DNA from 2 places in the Gemella sp. 27098_8_149 genome. Region 1 is predicted to be linked to the other one. Evidence: riboswitches for the same ligand, from Rfam matches in the RefSeq annotation. Region 1 holds a riboswitch; the other holds the start of a gene.

Evidence for each region. A riboswitch is a leader RNA that binds a small molecule or an ion and turns the genes downstream of it on or off. The one in region 1 is predicted to bind FMN.
Region 2: another riboswitch for FMN. It lies ahead of O3801_RS03975 (ECF transporter S component); the one in region 1 lies ahead of ribD (bifunctional diaminohydroxyphosphoribosylaminopyrimidine deaminase/5-amino-6-(5-phosphoribosylamino)uracil reductase RibD).

The regions. Positions count from the first base shown of each region.
Region 1 covers NZ_JAPWCB010000010.1:20,959-25,398, forward strand. Annotated here, with positions in the region: gene ribA (GTP cyclohydrolase II) at 1-786, opposite strand, end outside; gene O3801_RS05595 (riboflavin synthase) at 779-1,390, opposite strand; gene ribD (bifunctional diaminohydroxyphosphoribosylaminopyrimidine deaminase/5-amino-6-(5-phosphoribosylamino)uracil reductase RibD) at 1,375-2,445, opposite strand; FMN riboswitch at 2,617-2,741, opposite strand; gene O3801_RS05605 (sodium-dependent transporter) at 2,849-4,192, opposite strand.
Region 2 covers NZ_JAPWCB010000005.1:112,935-117,374, forward strand. Annotated here, with positions in the region: gene glmS (glutamine--fructose-6-phosphate transaminase (isomerizing)) at 274-2,076, shown strand; FMN riboswitch at 2,213-2,325, shown strand; gene O3801_RS03975 (ECF transporter S component) at 2,533-3,093, shown strand; gene O3801_RS03980 (DUF1310 family protein) at 3,207-3,563, opposite strand; gene hemH (ferrochelatase) at 3,866-4,440, shown strand, end outside.

The sequences.
Region 1 (4,440 bases):
ACAGTCACACCTGTGTGAAGTGAAGACATCACCAGTTAAGCACTCTGAGTGAACACGTATTAATAAAGGCTCTTCAGAAGTCAAATCACCTTTACTAATTATTAAATGTTCTTTATTAAATTCGTCTTCGAATAGCTGTAAATCAAAATCACCAAATTCTGTAGGTAATTTTACTTTGACACTATCTTCAAATGACAAAAAACGTGTTAGTTCATCCAAATCAACAACCGTTAAATTCCATTTTTTAGCGAATTCATATAAGTCATCTCTTCTAGCCATAGTGCCATCTTCATTCATAATTTCACAGATGTATGTAGCTTCTGTACTATTAGCTAATCTTGCTAAGTCTAAACTTGCTTCTGTGTGACCGCGACGAACCTTGATTCCACCGTCACGACCGATTAGTGGGAACATATGTCCAGGTCTATTGAAATCATCAGGTCTAGAATTAGGACTTGCTAATTCTTTTATAGTTGTTGCTCTTTCGAAAGCTGAGATTCCCGTAGTTGATGTTTTGTGGTCGACGCTCACAGTGAATGCAGTCTCATGTGGATCTGTATTTTTATCTAGCATAGAGTGCAGATTTAATCTTTTAGCTATTTCAGTTGAAACTGGTGCGCAAATTAATCCACGAGCATGTTTTGCCATAAAATTAACAGTTTCACCTGTAACGAATTCTGCTAGTCCTACTAAATCTCCTTCAGCTTCTCTGTCATCATCATCGATAAGAACGATTAATTTTCCAGCTTTTAAATCTTCTATTGCTTGTCTTACGTTATTAATCATTAAACTTTCCTCCAAATAGTTTTAATTGAGCTTTTATGTATTTTGCTAATATATCTGTTTCTATATTTACACTATCGCCAATTTTTAATTTTTCTAAATTCGTATGTTTAGCTGTATGTGGAATTAGCGATACCGTAAATTTGTTATTATCACAAGTTACTACTGTCAAACTTATCCCGTTAATTGTAATAGATCCTTGGTTAATAATTTCACCTTGGAATTTACTTGGATAAGAAAAAGTAAGTAGGATGGCATTTTCGTCTTTTTGTCTTGCTGCTAATTGTGCTAAACCATCACTATGTCCAGAAACAATATGACCTTCAAATCTATCTGAATGTCCCATTGCAGGTTCTAGGTTGACAGCGTCATTTATTTTCAAATCTTTAAATGTCGTTCTTTTATAAGTTTCTGGCATAATATCTACAGTAAACTGTGATGAACTTTTTTGTACACATGTTAGACATACACCGTTTACCGCCATACTATCACCAATTTTGTATGTTTCTAGTAAATTCTTACTCGCTTGAATAGTTAGTTTTATACTGTGGCTAGACTTGATAATTTTTACTATTTTACCTTGTTCTTTTATTAATCCTGTAAACATTGAGATATTCTCCTTCCTGAGATACGTATATCTTCGCCAAGTTTAGTAATCTTAGTATCATGAAGTTTTATTTTTTCATTTGTTATTCTACTACTAGTGAATGATGAAGTATTGTTCCCCCCTAAAAGAATAGGTGAGATATAAGTTATGACTTCATCCCAATAACCGCTAGCTAAAAATTGATCGTGAATGTTAGGTCCACCTTCTACATAAACCGATTGAATACCTAGTTTCGCAATTTCTGATAAAATTTCTTTTATGCTGAAATCATTAGGTGTGATAAGAGTCACATGTGAAGGTAAGTTTTCGTGTTTAACTTTTGTGAAAACTATAACTTCAGATGAACTATTGTTAAATAAGTTAAGATTACTTTGTTCAAAGATAGAGCCTTCAGCATCTAGGACAATTCTTTTTGGTGGGAACAGTGATGTATTAGCGCCAAGTAATGTTGGATTATCTATTAATACCGTTTTGGCACCTACGAGAATTGCTTGATAATTATCTCGTTCATTTCTGACAAAATCATAGACTTCTTTACCGGTAATCTGTGTTCTTTCATCGGTAAAGGCTAGCTTTCCATCGAGACTAGTAGCTTGTTTTAAAACTACATAAGGTCTTTTTTCAGTATGATATAGATTATAAGCGTAGTTTAAATTATAAGCCTCTTTTTTAAGAATACCAGTTATTACTTCGATACCATTGTCCTGCAAGTATTTGATACCTTTTCCACTAACGATAGGATTAGGATCTAATTGAGCAACGACTACCTTTGAAATTCCCATTTCTATGATAGCATCTGTACAAGGTGGTTGTTTCCCTTTATGATTACAAGGTTCTAGCGTAACGTATAGTGTTGAATTAAATAATTTTTCAGGAGTTTTGCAAGTAGAAATTGCATTTTTTTCAGCATGTTCACAGCCGTATCGAAGGTGCGAACCTCTTGCGATAATTTCATTATCTTTTATAATAACTGCTCCAACCATTGGATTAGTATGTGTATACTTAGCACCACGCTTGGCTTCAAGAAGAGCAAGATTCATAAAATATTCATGCATATTATCAACTCCTTTCTAAAAATAAAAATCCCAATTACATTTGAATTTCAAATTTAATCGGGATTGATGGTTAGTTTTATATTCGATTAATACACCTTAGTACTCTTAGATGCACCATAGGCTATAAAAATATTCTCGATAAAGCATTAGGTATTTTTATCCTAATACTACTAATTTCTTCTCCCATCCAGACTTTACTGTCGGTTCTGGAATTTCACCAGATCAGCTTGCGCTCACGGACTTCTAGTAAACTAGTCACCGCCGGTTGGGACTTTCACCCGACCCCGAAGAAATATTTAATTCATGACTTAATATTAACACTAATGAAAACGGTTGTCAATGATAAAAAATAAAAACTATCACAAAATATGAAATATACAATGTGATAGTTTTATTTAATTTATTATAAGAATTGTGCTAAACAAACGATAAGGATAATAATTGGAAGTACATATCTTAGTAAGAATAACCATACTTTGAATAATGCTAGGCTAGATTTTTTATTTTTGTCGATGTGTAATTGTTCTAAAGCTACTTTTTTATCAAGTACATATCCTGTGAATATTGATAAAGCAAGACAACCAAGTGGCATTAGAATATTAGAAACTAAGAAATCCATTAAATCAAAAACTGTTTTTCCAAATATTAATGTATTAGATAATGAACCGTAAGATAGGGCAGAAGGAATTCCAACGATAAAAGTTAAGATTCCGATAATGATACTAAATTTAGTACGATTAGTATTTCTTTGATTAGTGATATTTCCTACATTAATTTCTAACATAACTACTGATGAAGTAATAGTAGCGAATAAGAATAATATTAAGAACAAGATGTAGAAGATTTTACCAAATGCCATATTATTGAATAATTGAGGTAGCACGATGAATAATAAACTTGGTCCACCTTCAGACTCCATACCGAATGAACTCATTGCAGGGAAGATTGCAAGACCAGCCATTACTGAAACAGCGATGTTCATTAATACAACTGAGATACCAGATTGAACAAGATTAGTTCTTCTATCAAGGTAAGAAGCATATGTAAGCATAGCTGTAACCCCGATTGATAGTGCGAAGAATGATTGTCCTAGTGCGAATAATATTCCAGAACTAGTGATTTTAGTGAAATCTGGTTTTAAGAAATAAGTTACTCCGCTCAACGCATTAGGTAATGTTAATGATCTAGCGATAATTACTAAGAAGATAATGAATAATAGTGGCATCATGATTTTTGATGCTTTTTCAATACCTTTTTGAACACCACGAGATACTATATAAATATTCAATAAGATGAATAGTGCTTGAGCACCTAATGCAATCCAAGTGTTAGAAATAATACTAGTGAAAAGTGTTGCGTGATCAGTAGTAGCGTGGATGCCAAGTGCATCCGCGATTGAAATACCAAGATATACTAAGATCCATCCACCGATAACACTGTAGAATGATAGTAAGATAAATAGTGCGAATCCACCGATATAACCAATAACATTGTATTTTTTATTTTTTCCTAATTTACCAAAAGTTCTAATTGCTGATACTCCCGCACCACGGCCTAGTACGAATTCAGCTAGAAGAAGTGGTAAACCAATTAATAATGTAAAGATAAGGAAGACCAGTAAGAATCCACCTCCACCATTAGCTGCGGTCATATACGGGAACTTCCATACTGCACCTAGTCCTATTGCAGAACCAGCAGAGGCAAGTATGAATCCTATTTTAGAACTCCATTTTGAATTATCTGACATAAATTTTTCCTCCTAAATTTGATGTTAAAAATAAGTAAAAGCTATTTAGAAAATACTAAATAGCTTTTTAGAAATATATATTATTATACTCAAAGACCATTTAGTATTTTTACCAATGGCCGAAAACAAACTTAACTAGCCATTGTAGACATCGTTGCACTTATATCTACAATGCTATGAGATATAAGTGCTGCTAAAATGGCACAAAAAAGTATTCTCTTTTACTAGTTAAAATTGTGTTTTTCATA
Region 2 (4,440 bases), on a different contig from region 1:
AACTTAGTTTTTAAGGAAGAATGACGCTAAAAACTTTAGTTGCCACTGCTGGGGTAGATCTTAATATTTCTAGGAACGAAGTGACGACAAAATACCCACCCTTCAAAATCATTATCCCCTCTCTATAGGCTCATTATGTCTTCTTTTAAGGTTTACATAAACTTGATTAAGTATAATAAACTTCAAGAAGTATAATATTTTTGAGCATAGGTATAAAAACTTTATAGTACTTTCTATAAAATAAATTAAAGAAAAAAGCGAGGAATTTTTAATATGTGTGGAATTGTAGGATTTGTTGGAGAAGCAAATGGAGTTAAATTTTTAATCGATGGACTTAGCAGCCTTGAGTATCGTGGATACGACTCAGCTGGTATTGCTGGTGTTGTTAATGGAGAAGCTAGCGTTACTAAGTCTGTAGGTCGTATTAAAAATCTAGAAGCCCTAATCCCTGAAGGACTTCACCTAGAATTAGGTATTGGTCATACACGTTGGGCTACTCACGGTGGAGTTAACACAACTAACTCTCACCCTCACCAAAGCTTCAACAAACGTTTTATTTTAGTTCACAATGGAGTTATCGAAAACTTCCAAGAACTTAAAGAAAGATTTTTCAAAGGTGTAGAACTTGTTTCTGAAACTGATACTGAAGTTATCGTTCAATTAGTACAAGTTTATAGCGATCGTGGGCTTAACACTAAAGAAGCTTTCAAAAAAGCTGTATCTAAACTTCAAGGTTCTTATGCCCTTTGTTTAATCGATACAGAAGATAAAGACACATTATATGTTGCAAAAAATAAAAGTCCACTTCTTATCGGACTAGGAGAAGAAAATAAAAACTATGTTGGTAGTGATGCTTTAGCAATGATTAAGTACACTAACAACTTCTTAGAAATCAACGATGGTGAGTTTGTTATCGTGAAGAAAGATAGCGTAACTATCGAAGATAAAGAAGGTAATGTTGTAGAGCGTGAAAGTTTCTCAACTAACTTAAATGCTGGGGAAATCGATAAAGGTATCCACGAGCATTACATGATTAAAGAAATTCACGAACAAGTAGGAGCTATGCGTAATATCATCTCTCACTACTTCGATGGACATGATATTAATATTGATAGCGAAATTATTAACAACGTAAAAGATGCAGATAGACTATACATCATCGGATGTGGTACAAGTTACAACGCTGGTCTAGTAGGAAGAAACTACTTCGAAAAATGGGCTGGTATTCCTACAGAAGTACACTTAGCATCAGAATTTGCTTACAATGTACCATTATTATCTAAAAAACCAATGTTCATCTTCCTTTCTCAATCAGGAGAAACAGCTGATTTACGTGCAGTACTTACAAAATTACGTAGTGTAAATGCAGATTACAAATTCTTAGTACTTACTAACGTTGATGCTTCAACCCTATCTCGCGAATGTGATTATACATTATTACTTCACGCAGGTGTTGAAATCGCCGTTGCATCTACTAAAGCATATACTGCTCAAATCGCAACACTAAGCATACTAGCTTACGAAGTAGCTAAACAACTTTCAAGACAACCTAAATTTGATATCGAGCAAGAATTATCAGTAATTACTTCTGCAATCGAATCAATCTTAGATGATACAAAAACTATCAAAGACTTAGCTAAAAACTTATTCACAGAGCGCAATGCATTCTATATCGGACGCGGAATCGACTACTATAGTGCATGTGAAGCAGCTTTAAAACTTAAAGAGGTTTCTTACATTCAAACAGAAGGATTTGCCGGGGGAGAATTAAAACACGGTACAATCGCTCTTATCGAAGAAAGAACACCTGTAGTAGCTCTTATCACAAGTGCTAAACTAGACTTAAATACACGCAGTAACGTAAGTGAAGTAGCTAGCCGTGGTGCTAATACTCTAATCATTACATTAGAAAAATTAGCTCGTAAAGGTGACTACGCAATCCCTAACGTAAACGAAGATCTTGCTCCAATCGCAAGTATCGTAGTTACACAATTATTCGCATACTACGCAGCTTACACTAAAGGACTAGATGTGGATAAACCACGTAACTTAGCTAAATCAGTAACAGTAGAATAATTTTAAAAACACAATATTTGAGCAGCTCGGAAAATTATTTCTGAGCTGCTTTCATCTATTTTTTTTAAGAAGTTAAGCCTTTTCTCTTTACAACTTAGAGACTTCAGTTTATAATAAACGTATAAATAATAAATTTAATTATCTTCGGGGCAGGGTGAAATTCCCGACCGGCGGTCAAAGTCCGCGAGCGCAAGCTGATTTGGTGAAATTCCAAAACCGACAGTACAGTCTGGATGATAGAAGATATAGAATAAATAAACTTACACATGCAGTCTATTACGTATGTATTTTCGTTGTACCGCTTATAGTGTAACGCTTATTTTTCATACCTTTCAGTCCCGCTTTAAAATTTTTAAAGTGGTGTTTTTTATATCTAACGTAGATTTAGAATAACACCTTTTTAAGAATAGTATTGCGGCTATTTTATTGCCTATGAAGATAGGAAAGAGGTTTTAAATGTATAAAAAAAATGTTCACTCACTAGTTTTGAGTGGTATGCTTGCAGTTATTGCTCTACTTCTATCTTTTTTTAGTTTTGCTGTGCCATTCTTGCCACCATTTCTAAAATTTGATTTTACGTTCATCCCGCTATTCATGGCGTTGTTATTATTAGGATATAAAGATGCACTTTTAGTGTCATTCTTAAAAAACTTCCTACACTTTGCTTTATTATCACATGAACCAATCGGATCAATCGCTAATATCGTAGTAGAATTCACTTTTATCAGTATCATTGTTCTTTTCTATAAAAAAGGTACTGCTAAAACTATTATTGGTGGAATCTTAGGAACACTAGCAATAACAGTATTCATGTCACTTCTTAACTACTTCGTATTACTTCCAGCTTATGGATATATTATGAACTTAGCAGACATCGTGACTAACGTGAAAACAATCGTAGCGGCTGGTATTGTACCATTCAATCTACTTAAAGGTGCTTTAGTAACATTCTTATTCTTCGTTACTAAGAGTGTTTACAAATCAATACCAACTAGTATTCGTAGCCGTTTCGCATAATAATAGATAATAATTAATTTAACCATGAAAAATCCTCCATTACATCACCTTACTGTAATGGAGGATTTCTTTTTTTAAAATTTCCTAGGAAATACTTTTTAAAATCTGTTCTGTTACTTATTCAACAATTCATCCAATTTTTCTGAATGTGATACTTCTTCTACATTCGTATCTTTCTCACTTATCACCGTATCAATATTTAACTTCTCATCATTATTCACTATTAGACGTGCGTAAATCTTCTCTCCAACATTTCTTATACTCTCATAATCAATCTTGTAATCTTTAATTTTTGCTTTTGCTGTGAATGCAAGTTTATCTTTTTCTAAAATTATTTTTTCGTAAAAACCACGTGCATCAGCAGTCTTCACGACTCTAACAATCTCCTTATATTTAGGATTATTTTTCATATAAATAACGCCACCAATTGCCGCAATAAAAGTTATCGCTCCGAATATTTTCTTTCTCATTTAACACTTCCTCCTTTTTCATCAACCAATTGGAGATTCTTAAACTCTCTTATTAGTAAACTTTTTAGTTAACTTTTATATTATAACTTTTTAGCCATTTTTTCAATAGTTTTTTTCAATTATTATAGTAATATCATCTTTTTGACACAGTTATTATAAAATAAAATATCGGTCTAAACCTTAATTTATAGGGAATGTATTCGCAATCTATAATATTTTTCTGTAATAGAATAATTATTAGTGTGTTTTAGTACAAAAAGTGCTATAATATAGTTGATTATACTATTTTGAGAGGTAATAAAATGAGTAAAGCTATTTTAGTAATGACATATGGAACACCTGAAGAATATACATTCGAAGGTATAGCAAAATTTTTCACAAACATTAGAAGAGGAGTTCGCCCTAACGACGAAGAAATCAATCTACTTTTAAAAAATTATCTTCGCATTGATGGTTCTCCCCTTCAGGAGATAACACTCAAAGAAGTTGAACTTTTAAGGGAATCTGTAAAAGATGAATATAAAGTATACTTTGCCAATAAATTTTCTTCACCTTATATCCCTGATATAATTTCAAAAATGGAAGATGATGGTATAGAAGAATGTATTTGTTTAATTCTTGAACCACATTATTCATTCTACTCTATTATGGGTTACGAAAGATTTATTAAGAGTGATAAAATTAAATTTAATATAATTAAATCTTGGTACAAAGAAGAGAAGTTAATTGAATTCTGGGCAGATGAAATTAAAAAAATTATTACTGAAAAAGTAAAAGAAGATAGCTATAAAGTAGTTTTCTCTGCACACAGCGTACCTGAAATAGCTTTAAAATATAATGATCCATACGTAGATCAAATCTTTGATATGACAAAACT